One region of the Pseudarthrobacter sp. TE9888 genome, then DNA from elsewhere that is predicted to be linked to it. Evidence: riboswitches for the same ligand, from Rfam matches in the RefSeq annotation. Region 1 holds a riboswitch; each other region holds the start of a gene.
The links. Region 1 has a riboswitch for cyclic di-AMP ahead of ACZ9J7_RS10645 (aggregation-promoting factor C-terminal-like domain-containing protein). Riboswitches for the same ligand answer to the same signal wherever they lie in the genome.
Positions count from the first base shown of each region.

Region 2: another riboswitch for cyclic di-AMP. It lies ahead of ACZ9J7_RS18000 (LysM peptidoglycan-binding domain-containing protein); the one in region 1 lies ahead of ACZ9J7_RS10645 (aggregation-promoting factor C-terminal-like domain-containing protein).
Region 3: another riboswitch for cyclic di-AMP. It lies ahead of ACZ9J7_RS11285 (M23 family metallopeptidase); the one in region 1 lies ahead of ACZ9J7_RS10645 (aggregation-promoting factor C-terminal-like domain-containing protein).

Region 1 covers NZ_JBWBRD010000002.1:2,128,081-2,133,904, reverse strand. Annotated here, with positions in the region: gene ACZ9J7_RS10650 (ArnT family glycosyltransferase) at 1-2,095, shown strand, start outside; cyclic di-AMP (ydaO/yuaA leader) riboswitch at 2,293-2,456, shown strand; gene ACZ9J7_RS10645 (aggregation-promoting factor C-terminal-like domain-containing protein) at 2,462-3,172, shown strand; gene ACZ9J7_RS10640 (VOC family protein) at 3,349-3,753, opposite strand; gene upp (uracil phosphoribosyltransferase) at 3,858-4,493, opposite strand; gene ACZ9J7_RS10630 (phosphatase PAP2 family protein) at 4,506-5,330, opposite strand; gene ACZ9J7_RS10625 (nucleoside deaminase) at 5,386-5,824, shown strand, end outside.
Region 2 covers NZ_JBWBRD010000002.1:3,777,193-3,783,016, reverse strand. Annotated here, with positions in the region: gene ACZ9J7_RS18010 (ribonuclease Z) at 1-115, shown strand, start outside; gene ACZ9J7_RS18005 (protein adenylyltransferase SelO) at 99-1,562, shown strand; gene ACZ9J7_RS18000 (LysM peptidoglycan-binding domain-containing protein) at 1,671-2,510, opposite strand; cyclic di-AMP (ydaO/yuaA leader) riboswitch at 2,514-2,684, opposite strand; gene ACZ9J7_RS17995 (aggregation-promoting factor C-terminal-like domain-containing protein) at 2,936-4,285, shown strand; gene ACZ9J7_RS17990 (TraR/DksA family transcriptional regulator) at 4,307-4,666, shown strand; gene ACZ9J7_RS17985 (DNA alkylation repair protein) at 4,663-5,193, shown strand; gene ACZ9J7_RS17980 (DUF1810 domain-containing protein) at 5,214-5,660, shown strand; gene ACZ9J7_RS17975 (glucose 1-dehydrogenase) at 5,717-5,824, opposite strand, start outside.
Region 3 covers NZ_JBWBRD010000002.1:2,283,311-2,289,134, forward strand. Annotated here, with positions in the region: gene serC (phosphoserine transaminase) at 1-594, opposite strand, end outside; gene ACZ9J7_RS11280 (iron-dependent transcriptional repressor DtxR) at 889-1,590, shown strand; cyclic di-AMP (ydaO/yuaA leader) riboswitch at 1,729-1,939, shown strand; gene ACZ9J7_RS11285 (M23 family metallopeptidase) at 1,944-2,771, shown strand; cyclic di-AMP (ydaO/yuaA leader) riboswitch at 2,900-3,078, shown strand; gene ACZ9J7_RS11290 (C40 family peptidase) at 3,149-3,829, shown strand; gene ACZ9J7_RS11295 (C40 family peptidase) at 3,993-4,766, shown strand; gene ACZ9J7_RS11300 (HNH endonuclease) at 5,038-5,538, shown strand; gene mobA (molybdenum cofactor guanylyltransferase) at 5,594-5,824, shown strand, end outside.

The sequences.
Region 1 (5,824 bases):
CTCCGGGGCACGCGCAGCCGAAGACCGCGCAACCGAAGCACGCGCAGCCGAAGACCGGAAGGCCGGAGCCCGGACTTCCGGGGACGGCGGAACACAGTCCGGCCGGCTTCCACGGGATCCCTTGGCCCTCCGCCGGCACCTGGAACTGGCGGCGGTACTGGCAGGAACGGCCGTGCTGTACCTCTGGAACCTCGGCGCATCAGGCTGGGCCAACGCGTTCTATTCCGCCGCGGCCCAGGCGGGATCGCAGGACTGGACCGCGTGGTTCTTCGGTTCCTCGGACGCCGCCAACTCAATCACGGTGGACAAGCCGCCGGCCTCGTTGTGGATCATGGGGCTGTCCGTCCGGATCTTCGGTTTAAGCCCGTGGAGCATCCTGGTCCCGCAAGCGCTGATGGGGGTCGGGGCCGCCTGGCTGCTCCACCTTGCTGTGCGCCGGGCAGCGGCGCACGCCACGGGTAACGCCGCCCTCGCCCACAGGGCCGGGTTGCTGGGCGCTGCCGTCCTCGCCCTCACGCCGGTTGCCACGCTGATGTTCCGGTTCAACAACCCGGACGCCCTGCTGGTGCTGCTCATGACTGCCGCCGCGTACGGGGTCCTCCGTGCAATCCAGGAGGGCCGGTTGCGCTGGCTCCTGCTGGCCGGCGTGTTCCTGGGCTTCGGCTTCCTGGCCAAGCAACTGCAGGTCCTGCTGGTGGTTCCCGGGTTCGCCGTGGCCTACCTGGTCGCGGCGCCGGGCAGGCTGGGCCGGCGCCTCCTGGGGCTGGCGGCGGCGGGGGCAGCGATGGTGGTTTCCGCGGGCTGGTGGCTCGCGGCCGTGGAGCTGACGCCTGCCGGCATGCGGCCCTACATTGGCGGGTCGCAGGACAACTCCATCCTGGAGCTCACCCTTGGCTACAACGGGCTGGGGCGGCTGACGGGCGACGAGACGGGCAGTGTGGGCGGCGGCAACGGGTGGGGCGTCCCCGGCCTGTTCCGGATGTTCAACAGCGAGTTCGGGGGCCAGATAGCGTGGCTGCTTCCCTCCGCCCTGATCCTTGCGGCGGGCCTGCTGTGGGTGTGCCGGCGGGCACCGCGGACGGATCCGGTGCGTGCGTCGGTGGTGGCCTGGGGCTCGTGGGTCCTGGTGACGGGCCTGGTGTTCAGCTTCATGGCCGGCATCATCCACCCCTACTACGCGGTGGCGCTGGCGCCGGGAATTGCGGGGCTTACCGGCCTGGGCGCTGTCCTCCTGTGGCAGCACAGGCAGCAGCCGGCTGCTGCAATCCTGCTCGCGGCGGCGGTGGCAGCGGCCGCCCTGACGGCGTTTTCGCTGCTGGGCACCACATCGGCCTACGGTCCGTGGCTGCGCTGGCTGGTGCTGGCAGCAGGCCTGGCCGCGGCGGCCGGAGTGGGCCTCAACCGGTTCCTGGGCCGCCGCTCCCTGCTGCGGACGACGGCGGCGCTGGCCGTTGCTGCGTCGCTCGCCGGGCCGCTGGCCTACTCCGTCTCCACGGCGTCGGCGGCGCACAGCGGGGCAATCGTCAGCGCAGGACCCACGACAGGGTTCGGTGCGGGGCCGGGCGGCGCACCCGGTGGCGCCGGGGGCAACCGGAACGGATTCGGCCCCAGTGGCACCGGGAGCACGGGCAACGCGGCCCAAGGCACACCGGGACAAGGCACTCGAGGACAAGGCTTCCGGCAGCAAGGCACCCAAGGCGGCACGGGGTTTGCCGGGAACCGCAGCGGAGGCATGGGCGGGCTCCTGGGTGCCCCCACGCCGTCGGCCGACCTGGTCACCGCGCTCCAGGCCGGGGCGTCAAGCTACACCTGGGCCGCGGCCGTGGTGGGTTCCAACAACGCCGCCGGTTACCAACTGGCGACCGAACTTCCGGTCATGGCGGTGGGCGGCTTCAACGGCACCGACCCCTCCCCCACGCTGGCGCAGTTCCAGGAGCTGGTGTCCCAGGGAAGGATCCATTTCTTCATCGCGGGCGGAACCATGCGTTCCTCCAGCGGCTCGGATGAGGCAACCCGGATTACTGAGTGGGTGGCAGCCAATTTCCAGGCGCAGAGCATCGGCGGCACCACGGTGTACGCCCTGTCTGGCCAGTAGCGAAGCAGTCCGGCCCGGGCCGGAAGTCCCTGCGGGCCGGACTGCCTCAGGCCATCACTCCTCCGTTCGCGCTGCCGCAAACCGACGCGCTGGATCCGTGACTTCCGTTACCTAAACGTGACTTCCGCTTAATCTTCCTGTACCGTCGATTGGGTGCGGTCCCCGTTCGGACCGCATATCCCGGGTTGACGCCAAGCTCTGCCGCTTCCCCGGATTCCGATTGAGCAACGGCAGAGGCGGGGGACCCACCGTCCCGGGCAATAACTGCCCTTGGGGTTAAGCCAGTACGTGATTTTCATTCCGTACGGCCGGATGCCCTCATCCGAACCCGACAGCTAACTCCGCAGGTGTGAGAGGCGATCAATCATGTCCAAAAACACGGCAGAATCATGCCTGCACGCTAAACACAGGGCCAAGCAGCAGGCCAAGAAGACCACCCTCGGCCAGCGCGCCGCAGTTCTTGCGGCATCGTGCGCGGTGCTGGTGGGGGTAGGCGCGGCCGGACAGGCCACCAGCAGCATGGCCCCGGCGTCGTCCACCCAGTCAAACACGGCAGCAGCTGACGCCCAAATGAGCATCGAGAAGAGCGAAATCCGCTCCAACCCGGTGGAGAGCCCCGCTCCCGCAGCCATCAGCGTAGCGCCGCAGGCGGCTGAACCGGCTCCGGCAGCAGCGCCAGCGGCTCCCGCACCGGCAGCCCCTGCGCCTGCTCCCGCACCGGCGCCCGCCCCTGCCCCCGCACCTGAGCCTGCACCTGCCGTCGCGGTCAACGATCCTGCTGGCGCCCAGGCCTACGCGGCCGGCCAACTGGCCACATTCGGCTGGGGACCGGACCAGATGCAGTGCCTGCAGACCCTGTGGACCAAGGAATCCGACTGGACCACCACGGCCACCAATCCCAGCAGCGGGGCGTACGGAATCGTCCAGTCCCTTCCGGCCGAGAAGATGGCCAGCTCGGGCGCGGACTACCTCACCAACTACCGCACCCAGATCAACTGGGGCCTGGATTACATCAAGAAGAGCTACCAGTCCCCCTGCGGCGCACTGAGCTTCCACCTGGCGCACAACTGGTACTAGGCACCACTCCCCTGCCGCAACGCGACGAAGCGGCACCTTCAGCTGAGCCTTTCCAGCCTTGACGGCCGCCCGACGACGCGTCCCGGCCCCCGCCGTCGTACGCCTTGGAGTGGGGCCCGGCAGGGAATACCGCCTAGACTGCGGGCCGCATCCCGAGGGATGCGGCCCGCAGTGGTTTAAGGTGCAGGGCTCTGCGCCGTGCCTGCCCCGGGGTTACGCCACGGGACGTACTGGACAGACCACCTGTTGCCGTCCGGATCGGCGAAATACACGAAGTGGCCCCAGTCCTGGACGTCCACGTCACTGACATCCACGCCGTTGTTCTTCAGAAAGTCGTGAGCCGCGGTGATGTCGCTGACCACCAGCTGCAGGTTTGCTCCGGTGCCGGGAGGTGCGTCCGTCAATCCCTCGCCAATGCAGATGGAGCAGGCCGAACCGGGCGGCGTCAGCTGCACGAAGCGGATGTCGTCCGAGGGCCGCTCGTCGTAGTCGGCGTTGAAGCCCACCTTGTTGACGTAGAAATCCTTGGCGCGGTCAACGTCGGAGACGGGGACAAAGGCAAGTTCAAGTTTCCAGTCCATCCGCACAGGCTAGCGGCGGCACACCGGCCCGGAAAGGCCCAGCGCAAATGGGGCCGTCGAAAATGGCCCTTATCCCGACAGGTCGCGTCCTGAAAGGCGGGAGGCTACCCGGCGATGCCGTAGAGGCGGTCGCCGGCGTCGCCCAGTCCGGGAACGATGTAGGACTTCTCGTTGAGCTTCTCATCGATGGAGGCCAGGACGATGTGCACGTTGGCTTCGCCGAGTTCCTCCTCCAGCTTGGCCAGGCCCTCCGGAGCCGCGAGCAGGCAGATGCAAGTGACGTCCGAAGCGCCCCGCTTGAACAGGAACTTGATGGCCTCGCGCAGCGTGCCACCGGTGGCCAGCATGGGGTCCAGGACAAACACCTGCCGGCCGGTCAGGTCCTCGGGGAGGCGCTCGGCGTAGGTGATGATGTCCAGCGTTTCCTCATCCCGGGCCATGCCCAGGAAGCCCACCTCGGCGGTGGGGACCAGCTTGGTCATGCCCTCCAGCATGCCAAGGCCTGCCCGGAGGATGGGGACCACCAGCGGGGTGGGCTTGGTGAACGCCGTGCCGATGGTGGTGCTGACGGGTGTCTCGATGGTGACGGGCTCGGTGCGGACCTCCCGCGTGGCTTCGTAGGCCAGCAGGGTCACCAGCTCTTCCGTCAGCTGGCGGAAGACCGGCGACGGCGTGTTCTTGTCCCGCAGGACGGTGAGCTTGTGGGCGACCAAGGGGTGGTCAACAACGAGAGTACGCATCCCCCAAAACTATCATCCGGCGGTGTCCTTGTTATGGCCGCCGTGGGCGTGCTCACTGCCGCCGTCGCCCCTATGGTGCACTTCCTCGGCCACCACGTCGCGGACGATTGGACGGTCGAACGACGGCGCCGCACCGGCATGCTCCCGCCTGCGGACCAAGTGGAACAACCTGTGCGCCAGAATGACCACGCCCACCCAGGTCAGGCCGAGCAGCCACCCGGCCATGACATCGGTCAGCCAGTGGTGGCCGAGGAAGACGCGGCTCAGCCCCATGGCGATGATGAAAAGCGTGCCGGCCGTGATGGCCGAGACGCGGACCACCATGGCCTGGAACTGGAGGCAGATCAGGTACACCACCAGGCTGATCACCACGGTGGTGTTCAGGGTGTGGCCACTGGGGAAAGACGGTGAATCCTCGTAAGGGGGTACCGCATCCGCGTGGTCCGGGCGCGTGCGGCCCACCAGCTTCTTGCCGAACGTCGTGGCCATGATGGAGACGGCCGCTGCTCCGCCAATCAGGATGAGGGGCCGCCAGTTCCGGCTGAGGAAGGTCAGCCAGGCGGTGAGGATGCTGGCGAGGATGGGCATTCCGATTCCGCCGCCGATATTGGTGAAGCCGGTAACGAAAGCGTCGAGTCCGGGGCTGCGCAGGCTCTCTGAGAGGGCCAGGGCTGGCTTGTCCAGGTTGGCCAGGCCAGCGGAATCCACCACGTTGTCGTACACCTCGGCGCCCAGCAAGGCCAGGGATACGATGATCGCACCGCCCACGAGGAAGGTGAGGACCAGAGCCGCATACGGCTTGAACCAGAGACCTAGGCGATCCCGAAGAGTGTCCATGGTGCCTCCCGGCGTCGGTCAGTAACCTGAGTATCCTCGAAACTATCATTGAGCCATGCCGTTGCCCGATAAAGAACATCATGCCTGGATGGGCCTTGCGTTGACGGAAGCGCGCCGGGCACTCGCCACGGAGGATGTTCCCATTGGCGCCGTGGTGCTGGGGCCCGACGGCGGGGTGCTGGGTTCGGGCCGGAACCAGCGGGAGGAACTGGGCGACCCCACGGCCCACGCCGAGGTGGTGGCCATCCGGGAAGCCGCGGCCCGGCTGCAGGAACGGGCACGGCTCGGCGGCAGCAGCGGCGACGGCTGGCGGTTGTCCGATTGCACGCTGGTGGTCACGCTGGAACCCTGCGCCATGTGCGCCGGCGCGATCGTCCTGGCCCGGATCCCGCGGGTGGTGTTCGGGGCCTGGGACGAAAAAGCCGGCGCTGCCGGTTCGGTGTTCGACATCCTCCGCGAACGCCGGCTCAACCACTGGGTTGAGGTGTACCCGG
Region 2 (5,824 bases), 1.6 Mb from region 1:
CGTGATCGCCGCCAAGGACCTTGACCGCATCCCTGTTCCGCGGCGGCGGCAGCCGGCGCGGGAGGCTGCCGGCCCAACAACGGCGATAGGGTTAAACCATGACGGCAGCAGCTGAATCCACGGTCACGTTCGATGGCCGTTTCGCCCGGGAACTGGCGGAACTCGCCGTACCCTGGCGGGCCGAGGAAGCGCCCAGCCCGGAGCTTCTCGTCCTGAATGACAAACTGGCAGCAGACCTGGGCCTTGACCCGCAGTACCTGCGCAGCCCCGAGGGTGTGCGGCTTTTGGTGGGAAACCACGTTCCAGCGGGTGCCACACCTGTGGCACAGGCGTACGCCGGACATCAGTTTGGCGGGTACTCGCCGCTGCTCGGTGACGGACGGGCCCTGCTGCTGGGCGAGGTCACTGACCGGCGGGGCCGCCTCCTGGACGTCCACCTCAAAGGCTCGGGGCGGACGCCCTTCGCCCGCGCCGGGGATGGCCGTGCCGTCGTCGGGCCCATGCTGCGTGAATACATTGTCAGTGAGGCCATGCATGCACTGCACATTCCCACCACCCGTTCGCTCGCCGTGGTGGCCACCGGGCGGCAGGTCCGGCGCGATGATATGCTGCCCGGCGCCGTCCTGGCGCGGGTTGCGGGCAGCCACCTGCGCGTTGGCAGCTTCCAGTACGCGCGCGCAACCGAAAACATGGACCTCCTGAAGCGCCTGGCGGACCATGCCATCAGCAGGCACTACCCGCATGCGGCCGGTGCCGCCAACCCCTACCTTGCGCTGTTCGCCGCGGTCGTCTCCGCCCAGGCAGAGCTCATCGCCCGGTGGATGCTCGTCGGCTTCGTGCACGGGGTCATGAATACGGACAACATGACCATCTCAGGGGAGACCATCGATTACGGGCCCTGCGCGTTTATGGACGCCTTCAACCCCGCCGCCGTCTACAGTTCCATCGACGTCGGCGGACGCTATGCCTATGCCAACCAGCCGGTCCTGGCCGAATGGAACCTGGCCAGGCTCGCCGAGGCCATGCTGCCGCTGATTGACCAGGACCCGGAGAAAGCCGTGGCCCCGGCAGTGGAGGTCCTGGGCGGTTTCCGGGGCCAGTACAGCAAGGCCTGGACCCGCGGAATGACGGCCAAGATGGGCCTGGACAGCGCCGATGAAAACGGCGTTGCCGGGGCCCTGGTGGATGATGTCCTCGACATCCTCAAGGACGGACCCGTGGACTACACCCTGTTCTTCCGCAACCTGGGTAAAGCCGCCCGTGGAGACCGCCGGCCCGTGCGCGGCATGGTCCCTGACCTTGCCGCCCTCGATTCCTGGCTGGTGCGGTGGCACGAGCTCAAGCCGGCCGCGGAGCTGATGGACAGCGTGAATCCCGCGTACATTCCCCGGAATCACCTTGTGGAGGAGGCGCTGTCGGCAGCAACCGGCGGGGACCGGGGGCCGTTGCAGCAACTGCTGGCGGCTGTCAGCGACCCCTTCAATGAACGGCCCGGCCTCGAACGCTATCTTCAAGGGCCCCCTGAGGACTTCGGCAGCTACATGACGTTCTGCGGGACCTGACCGCGGCGGCCCGTCGAGTGCTTTAACGGCAGGAGGGTGGCAGCCGGTTTCCCGGCTGCCACCCTCCCACAACGGTCGGCACCGCCAAGCGGGCCGGACCGGCGAAGACTAGGCTACGCGCACTGCGGAGTACCCGCCGAGCCAGCTGATGGAGTGCACCTCCGTGTCGAAGCCGTTGACGCCGCCGCTGACAACCTGGCCGTTGCCTGCGTAAACGCCCACGTGGCCGGAGGTGATGATCAGGTCACCGGGGGCGGGAGCGCCCACCACCGTGCCGTACTGGAAGAACTGGGTGGGGGCCAGGTCGCCTACGGACTTGCCGACCGAGCGCAGTGCCTTCTCAACCATTGCGGTGCAGTCCTGCTGGACGCCCAGCTGGCTGTAGGCCGAGGCGAGGATCGCGGCTCCGGTGCCCGAGCCGGTAGTGGAAGCTACAGGCGTGGCGGAGGCGTAGGACATGTTCATGCCGGTGTTGGCCGGTGCGGTGGCGGCTGCCGCCTGCACGGGTGCTGCAGCAGGGGCCGGTGCCGGCGCTGCGGTGTAGCCGGCGCCGGGAATCTGGATCTGGTCGCCCGGGTAAATGACCGAGGACAGGCCAAGGCCGTTGGCGGACAGGACGTCATTGAGGTTGACGCCGTACGCCGCGGCAATGGCGCCGAGGGTGTCGCCGGAAACGACGGTGTGGACATTCCCTGCTGCAGCGGCAGGGGCTGCAGCCGGTGCCGGGGCGGTGGCCTGCATGCTGGTCTGTCCAGTGGTGTCCGGTGCGGTTACACCAGCGTGCGCCGGGGCGCCGACGCCGAACGCAATGCCGGACGCTGCTGCCACAGCAAGCGCCGGGCGGCCCAGTGAACGGGCCTGCGACTTGGCGGTTACGGCGAGGCCCTCGAGCACAATGGAGCGGGCCGGAGTCGCGCGGTGACGGGCTGGAATGGAATTTTTTGACACGGTTGATCGCCTCTCCCATGCCTGCGGGGTGAGCTGTCGGGTTCGGGCTGGAGATACCCGGCCGGAAGCGGCCCCGCGATGGAGGGAGGCGCTATCGACTTAACCCCTAGGCCACATGTGGCCGTGGAAACTTGGTTCCCCCGTCCCTGCCAACTGGAGCGGTTGGATCCCATGGTCAGCGGCAGGGCTCGGCATACTGACGGGAATGTCCCGTCTGGGAGGGACACCTGAAGACCCTAACCCATGTGCACGCCGATTGTCACATTTAGATAACATACGAGGCTGCCCTCTCGAATTGCGCAAACGTGTGGACGATAAGCCTGCTTGCGGTCTGACCTCGGCTGATGCCAGCGCCGCCGTTCACGGTAACAATGTGGAAACGGCTTCCTGTGTGACCCACCAATCCGCCGGTAAGCTTCGGGACTATGCCCCTGTTCGTGACCACCGCCAGGTTCCCTTTGCTCGGGAGCCTGGTGGCTGTTGCCCTGGCCGCCACCGTTGTCCTTCCGGCCGCTGCCGACGACCCGCCTCCGCCCGGCGGGTACCCCTCTTGGGCAGACGTGCAGGCGGCCCAGTCCTCGGAAGCTTCGAAGGCAGCGGAGATCACCACCATCAACGGGCTGCTGTCCGGCCTTGAAGCAGAGTCTGCGGCGGCAGGGGAAGCGGCCGTCCGCTCGGCGGCCGGGTATGCTGCCGCCGCCGCCGGGCTGCAGGCAGCTTCTTCCCGCCTGGAAACACTGTCCGGCCGGGCCGCCCAGGCCAACGCGGAGTTGGCGCGGTACCGGAAAGACCTCGGCGCCTTGGCAGTCGAGTCCTACAAGACCGGCGGAACCAACGCAGGGTTCTTCGTGGCGCTGGATGCCCTGGGAACCAACAGTGTCCAGGGACTCAACCTGGTAAAGCTCGTGGGGGACAAGACTGCGGCCCTGGTCGCTAAGGCGGCGGCTGCGGAAAAGGCCGCCGCCGCCCTTGCCGACCAGGAAAAGGTTGCCAGGAGCGAGCAGGAGCGGCTTTCCGCGGAGGCGAAGGCAACGTTGGATTCCGCCCGCGCGGCCCAGGATTCGCTGGCCCGGCAGGTCGCGGAGGAACAGCGGCATGGCGGCGAACTGACAGCCCAGCTCGCAGCCCTGAAGGGCACGACGGCGGCCCTTGAGGGTGAGTACCGCCAGGGCCAGGCGGCGCAGGCAGCCTACGAGGCGGCCCAGGCGGCCAAGCGCGCCGCCGCGGAGGAGCAGGCACGGCAGCAGGCGGAGGCGGCGGCCAGGGCTGCCGCCGCGGCGGCGCAGCAGCCGAAGGCGCCAGCGCCCGCAGCAAACCCTGCCCCGGCGGGTCCTGACCGGCCAGGCGGTGTCCAACCCGTTCCGGCCCCGCTTCCCGCCGTCGATCCCGGACCGGCCGCCCCGGAAGCGCCGGCCCTGCCGGTTCCGCCCGCCGTCGTCGTTCCTTCCATTCCCGGCGGCGCGGTGAACGATCCGGCCGGAGCGAAAAGCTACGCATCCGGGCGCCTGGCCGCCTTCGGGTGGGGCCAGGACCAGTTCCTGTGCCTGGCCCAGCTGTGGACCAAGGAGTCCAGCTGGCTGACCACCGCCACCAACGCCTACTCCGGTGCCTACGGAATAGCCCAGGCGCTGCCGCCGGGCAAGTACGCCAGCGCCGGCAGCGACTGGCTCACCAGCTACCGCACGCAGGTCGACTGGGGCCTTGGCTACATCAAGGACCGGTATGGTTCCCCGTGCGCGGCCTGGAACCACTCTGTGGCCCTGAACTGGTACTGATTGACGCGTTAGGCTGTTTCCATGCCTGATTTCGAACGGTTCCGCGCGCTGCTCGAAGAGGAGCGGGCGCGGCGCTTGGCACTGCTGCCGGCGCTGCGGGCAGATATCGAAGCCGCAAATTCGGCGCGCCAGGACTCCAATGTGGATGACGAGCACGATCCCGAGGGTGCCACCATTGCCTTCGAACTCTCCCAGGCTTCAGCGCTCCTGAAACAAAGCTCGGCCGGCCTTGGACAGATTGAGGAAGCCCTGGCGCGGCTGGCCGCGGGAACCTATGGAACCTGCGCGGTGTGCGGGGAGCCTATTGCCGAGGGCCGCCTGGAAGCGCGGCCGTGGACGCCGTTCTGCATCCTGCACGCCTCGTCCGGCCGCGGGCGATGACCGGGACCGCGGAGGTGGTGTCGGCGGCGGCGGACTTCGTCGACCGGACGCTGCAGAATGAGGGCTCCTGTTACCGGGCCGACGACGTCGGGAGCCGGCTGGGCGGGCAGCTGGCCTCCTATGGATCGTCGGTGGGGGCCGTCCGGGGGACGGTCCGTGATGCGCTGCGGAAATTCAAGGACCTGGACCACGACGGTACCGTTATGCTGGCCTCCGCCCTGTGGGGACAGCCGCGGCCCGGTTCGCGGCCGGTGTTCGAGCGCCGCCTCGCCGCCGTGGTGCTGCTGCAGACGCGGGTAAGGCTACTCCGGCATTCCGACCTGACCCGGCTGGAGGGGTTCCTCCGTTCCGCCCGGGCAGGGGACCTGGCGGCGCCCCTGCTTTCCGACGTCCTGGTCCCGCTGCTGGCGGGGCTGGGCGGGCGTGAGCGGCAGCGGGCCGGTGTTGTCCTGGCCCGGTGGCGGGAAGATCCGGACCCCGGGCTCCGGGCGGCAGCGGACGCCCTTGAAGAAGACTTGTCCATTTGAAACGCACCGAGGAGATCCACATGAATGAGCCGTTTGACCTTGAGCGTTTTGTTGCCGCGCAAAACACCGGCGGAACCTATGAGCAGGCGCTGGGCGAGCTGCAGGTGGGCACTAAGTCGGGGCATTGGATGTGGTTTGTCTTCCCGCAGCTTGCCGGGCTGGGGCAGAGCGACACGTCACGCAGGTATGCCATTTCGTCCCTTGCGGAGGCGCGCGCGTACTTGGACCACGAGGTGCTGGGTCCACGGCTGCTGGAGTGCGCGCTGGTCCTGGCGAACCATGCCGACCAGTCCGCCGAAAACATCTTCGGTGGCATCGATGCCAAGAAGCTCCGCTCCTCCATGACACTGTTTCTCCGGGCGGCGCCCGGAGAAACAGTGTTCAAGACCGTCCTGGCCCAGTTCTTCAACGGAGAACCGGACCCGGCCACCGACGAACTCCTGGCCGGCCTGGACGCGGGGGACTGACCGCGGAGGCGGTGCGGCGGCAGCGTGTGCGCCGCACCGCCCAGGCGGCCGGGGGGTTACGGCGTCGGGCTGCCGCCGTTGACGTTGAGCGTTTCGCCCACCACGTAGCTGGATTCGGGCGAGGCCAGGAACACGTAGGCCGGGGCAAGCTCAGCAGGCTGGCC
Region 3 (5,824 bases), 160 kb from region 1:
CTTCTGCGGGGCGAAGTAGTAGACGTCGCTATGGGCAACGTCCACGTCCAGGCCGCCGGCCGCGGAGGTGGCGTCCACCAGGACCAGCGATCCCTCGTCGGCTCCGGAAACGCGCGTGACGGGGGCAGCCACACCGGTGGAGGTCTCGTTTTGGGGCCAGGCATAGACATCAACGCCGGCCTCGGCCTGGGCCGCCGGCCGCGTGCCCGGCTCGGACTTGATGATCGAGGACGCCTCCAGGAAGGGCGCCTTGTTGGTAGCGGCGGCGAACTTGGATCCGAACTCGCCGAAGGACAGGTGCTGGGCCTTCTTCTCCACGAGGCCGAAGCTGGCGACGTCCCAGAAAGCGGTGGAGCCGCCCACGCCGAGGACCACTTCATAGCCCTCCGGGGCGCGGAAGAACTGGCTCAGCCCTTCGCGGACAGATCCCACCAGGTTCTTGACCGGCGCCTGCCGGTGCGAGGTGCCGAGGATGGTCTTGGACGCTGCTGCCAACGCATCGATCTGTTCCTGGCGGACCTTGGACGGGCCGGCGCCGAACCGCCCATCCTTCGGCAGGAGGTCGGCGGGGATCGTGATGCTGGTGTCGCTCACAGGTGCTCCAATTCGGCGGGGACGAAAGTTTGGTCCGGACGGGCGGGTCATGGCTCGGCCGGCAGCAGGCGATGGCTGCGCAGCGGGCCTTCACCATTCTGCCTGAATGGCAGGGGCGGCGGGAGCCGGCGGGCCCAAAGTCCAGACATTGAGACGGGCCGCCCGTGCGGTACCGCAGGAAGCGCGGCTATTCGGACAAACTCAAAATAGGCTAAGCTGGCCCCCGAACTACCTCGCGGGAAGAGGCGATACGGTGGGACAACGCAAGGTACTGCGCTCGAGGAGCTGAGCTGGATGACGGATCTGATCGACACTACGGAGATGTACCTCAGGACCATCCTGGAGCTTGAGGAAGAAAACATCGTCGCCCTCCGGGCCCGTATTGCCGAGCGCCTGCGCCACTCCGGCCCCACCGTGTCCCAGACCATCGGCAGGATGGAACGCGACGGGCTCGTGGTCGTCTCCGGTGACCGGCACCTGGAACTTACGGACACAGGCCGCAAGCGGGCCACCGAGGTCATGCGCAAGCACCGGCTGGCCGAACGCCTGCTGGCCGACGTCATCGGCCTGGACTGGGCCTACGTGCATGACGAAGCCTGCCGCTGGGAACATGTCATGAGCGAGCGGGTCGAGCGGCGCATTTACGAAATGCTGGACCACCCCACCGAATCGCCCTACGGCAACCCCATCCCCGGGCTCGCCGCTTTGGGTGGACAGCCTGCCCGCGGTGGCGCCGACGGGGCCATCAGCCTGGTCGAGGCCATGAAGGGCTACGCTCCGGCCTCTGTTGTCACCATCAGCCGGCTCGCTGAACCAATCCAGGTGGAGCCGGAACTGCTGGCGCAACTTGACGAAGGCGGAATCCGGCCCGGTGCCGCAGTGGCGCTGGAACGCGTGGGTGATTACATCTCCGTGCGGGTCCCTGGCATCGAGGGCGCACTGGAGCTGCCGCCCGAGGTCGCCGCCCACGTTTTCGTTGCCGTGGCCCAGGCCTGACGCCCGGCTTTTTACCCCGACGAGGCACTTCCAAGCAAAGATAACGGAATTGTTACCTAGGGTCTTAAGGCCCTATAGTGGAACCATTCGTTGATACTTAAGCGTTACCCGATCCGGAGCCGAGCTCTGCCAGCGGATCGGGTGCACGAGTCGTTACTGGCAGAGGCGGGGGAACCACAAGCGGCAGCGGGGGACTGCCTTGGGGTGAAGTCCGTCAGCAGCAAGCCTCTCCAGTGAAGGATTCTTCCGGGAATACCCCTGTGCAGAAGCTTGCCGTGACGGGCCGGGTCCTTGATCTCTCTGACCCGAATCCGACAGCTAACTCCGCAGGCTTTTCCAGAGAGGAACCCTTCTTGACCACGCAGACCTCCAGGGGGCGCCGCCGCGCAGCCAGCCCCCCTTCGGCACCCCGGGTTGTCGAAGACGCAGCAGCGGAGCGCCCCCGCGATCTGCATCGCGACGCGCGCCGCCGCCGGGGGCCCCTGCGGCAGGTAACGGAATTCGCCGCCGCAAGCGGGATCGGCCAGAAGGCCGGAATCGCCCTGGCCGCCACCGGCCTGGTGCTGACGGTCACAGTGCCCGCCACCAGCCCGGTCATGGCCACTGATGCGTCCGGCAACGCGCCCCTGGCGGCATCCTCCGTCAGTCCGCAGCCGCAGATTTCCGCCGATATTGGCGCCCAGATCGACTTCAGCCGCTCGGCCGTGGTGACCCAGGCTGACCCCGACGGGAAGCTCAAGCAGCTCCTGAGCGCCCAGTCAGCGGGCTCGGTCACCCGGGCCGCGTCGGCCGGCACCCTGGCTGCACCACTTGCCACCCTCACCACCGCCTCACCGTTCGGATACCGGGTGAGCCCGATTACCGGCGGCTCCGGCGACTTCCACCGAGGCCAGGACTTCGTGGCGCAATGCGGGACGTCCGTCCTGGCCGCTGCGACCGGCACCGTTACCTTCGCGGGCTGGCACCAGTTCGGCGGCGGAAACCGGGTGGTCATCGACCATGGCAACGGGCTGGAAACCACGTACAACCACCTGTCGTCCTTCAACGTCAAGGTGGGCCAGACGGTCTCCCGTGGAGAAGTCGTGGCACTCAGCGGCACTACGGGTGCCTCCACCGGCTGCCACCTGCACTTCGAGGTGCAGGTCAACGGCGAAGTGGTCGATCCCATGGGCTGGCTGTAACCGAATGATTGCTCACTCTCAGATCGCAGTGACCTGCCGTGACCTGAATGTGACATTGAAACAAAACTGCTGTACCGTCTAACTCGCGTCAACTTTTCCGAAGTTGACGCTCTTGAGTGGATTGCCTAACTCTGCCACCGCTCAAGGTCCGTTCGCATTTCATCGTCTGGCAGGGGCGGGGGAACCAATTTTGGCCTTCTCTCCAGAAGGCCTTGGGGTTAAGTCACGAGCTTCCCAGGAAGCAGTGTGGCCGGGTGACTCCCATCCGAATCCGACAGCTCACCTCGCAGGCATTGGGAGAGGCTACCTTCGTGTCTTCACGCCATCATTCTGCGCGCCACCGTGCGCAAACGGTTCGCACCAGCCCCTTGGACGCCGTGTCCAGGGCCGTGAGTGCAAATGCCGGGACCGTAGGCCGCCAGGCTGCCGTAGTGGCAGCCGCATCGGGCCTCATCCTGAGCATGGGCCTGCCGGCAAACGCAGCTGACACCACCGCCGGTGTCTCTGCATCCACCGAGTCCGGCTCGGCACAGACTGCACTGGCCGTCACCGCTGCCCCCACGGCGACGGTTTCCTTCGAGCGCCCGGTCGTCAAGACCACCGCCGCTCCGAAGGTCGAAGCGGTGCGTCCCCAGTCCACCGCACCAGCCGAGCGCGCCGCCACCGCGACCGCAGGCCAGGACGCCGCTCCCGCCGCCAAGGCCGCCGAGACTGTGTCCGCCGCAACCTCCGGCATTGCAGCCATCGCCTACACCGGCATCGGCCACGCCTACGTGTGGGGCGGCACCAGCCCGGTCACCGGCTGGGACTGCTCCGGGTTCGTCCAGTGGGTCTACGCGCAGGCCGGGATCAGCATCCCCCGCACCAACGCGTGGAGCATCATGACCCCCACCTCCACCCCGCAGCCGGGCGACCTCGTTGTCCAGAATGGTGGCGCGCACGTAGGCATCTACGTCGGCAACGGCATGATGATCAGCGCGCTTAACCCCTCCCAGGGCACGCTGCTGCACTCGCCCGCAGCCACCGGTACCTCTTCGTACTACCACCTCAACAAGTAGTTCTTGGGCTTAGCGCTCCAAGGGCTATTTCTTTGCCCACAGCTTTTCCGCTAGAAACCAGATCCCCGTTCGGGATGCGCCGGCGTACCCCCAAGATGCCGGCGCGTCCAGCCCCCTTTGCCTGCCTACACGCGGTCCGAAGGAAAAACGAAAGAGAGAACTCATGACGACTCGTGCTACCGCACGGCACCGCGCCGAGGTCACCAAAACCAACTCGATCGCCATCATTGCCAAAGCTGTCAGCGACAACGCCGGTGGCATGGGCCGCCAGGCTGCTGTTATCGCTGCGGCTTCCGGCCTGGTCCTGACCAGCGGCCTCGCAGCCAACGCTGCCGACGCCAACGTCAAGCGCGATTCCGCTCCGGCGTCCCAGCTGGAAGTCGAATCCGCCGTCGACGCCCCGATTTCCGCAGCTTCCACCATTGCCATCAGCTACGAGAAGCCTGCCGTCACCACCACGCCGGCTCCCGTCGCAGAGCCTGAGCCCCAGGTCCAGGTGCAGGAAGCTGCTCCCGCTCCGGTGGCGCAGCCTGTTGCTGCTCCCAAGGCCACGGCCAAGGTTGTTACGGCCTCTGCTCCCACCGCTCCCGCCCCCCAGGTTTCCGCAAGCGGGAAGGGTGCAGCCATCCTCTCCGCCGCTTACGCCCAGCTCGGCGTGCACCAGGACTGCACCATGCTGGTGACCAACGCACTGGCCGCCGTCGGCATCCACTTCCACGACTGGCCGGCAGGCTACCTGTCGCTGGGTGACACCGTGCCCATGTCGCAGGCCCAGCCCGGCGACCTGCTGTACTACGCCGACGGTGGCGGCGGCATGGCCCACATCGCCGTTTACGCCGGTAACGGCATGGCCGTCCACGGCGGCTTCAACGGCAACGACACCGTGGTCTTCAGCGCCAATGTTGGCTCCGGACCGGTAGCCATCCGCGTACGTTAGGCATTCCCGTGCCGGCCTGAACCAGCGCCGGCCAGTGTACTGCTTGCCAAAGGACCCCCGCCAGCAAGGCGGGGGTCCTTTGCGCTTACTGGGGTTGCCGCCGCAGTCCCCGCCTTTTCCCTGTCCCGGGGACGGAATGGGCCTCCGGGGCGGCGATTACCTGATTTTGCACTTCTTTGTTTACTCTTGTGATGTCGATCCATAGCCCGGACATGCCGAGGGCAGCCGGCCCTCGTGCCCCTGACGGGTGCGGCCGTGAAGAGGTAAGTGCATGCGCACTCTCGTTCTGAATGCTGGATATGAACCGCTGGCGGTTATCACTTTCCGCCGGGCGCTGGTGCTTGTGCTCACGGGCAAGGCAAGCGTGGTTGCCGAGGGGGACGACCCGGTGGTGGGACCCACCGACGTCCTGGGCCGCCCGTCCGTGATCCTCCTCAACCGTTACATCCGGCCCCGGTACAACCACTCAACGGCAGTCAGCCGCAGGGGCGTACTCCGGCGGGACGGCCACAAATGTGCGTACTGCGGCAAGGCCGCGCACACAATCGACCACGTTCACCCAAAGTCGCGTGGGGGTGCCGATTCCTGGGAGAACCTGGTGGCCGCCTGCCTGCGGTGCAACAACGTCAAGGGTGACCACACTCCCGCCGAGATGGGGTGGACCCTTCGGTTTGTCCCCGAGCCCCCCCACGGGACGATCTGGCAGATCAAGGAACTGGAGAAGCCGACCCCCGCATGGGATCCCTTCCTGCTGCCGGAGCGCGCTGCCTGACTGTTTCCCGGCGCCTCCCGGCACCGGAACAGGTGCTGGTCGCTAGGCTGGGGGAGTGGACAAGAACAGCTTGGCTTTTGATGCCCTGATCCTTGCCGGGGGACGATCATCCCGCCTGGGCGGCATACCCAAGCAGTCGTTGGTCTTCCGTGGCCAAACCCTCCTGGAGCGCGCCGTTGCCGCGGCGGCCGGTGCCCGGCTGACCGTGGTTGTCGGCGATGCGGGAGGCCTGCCGGCTGAAGCCGGGGAGAGCCACCCGCTGCCCCTGTCGATCCGCCCCGCCGGC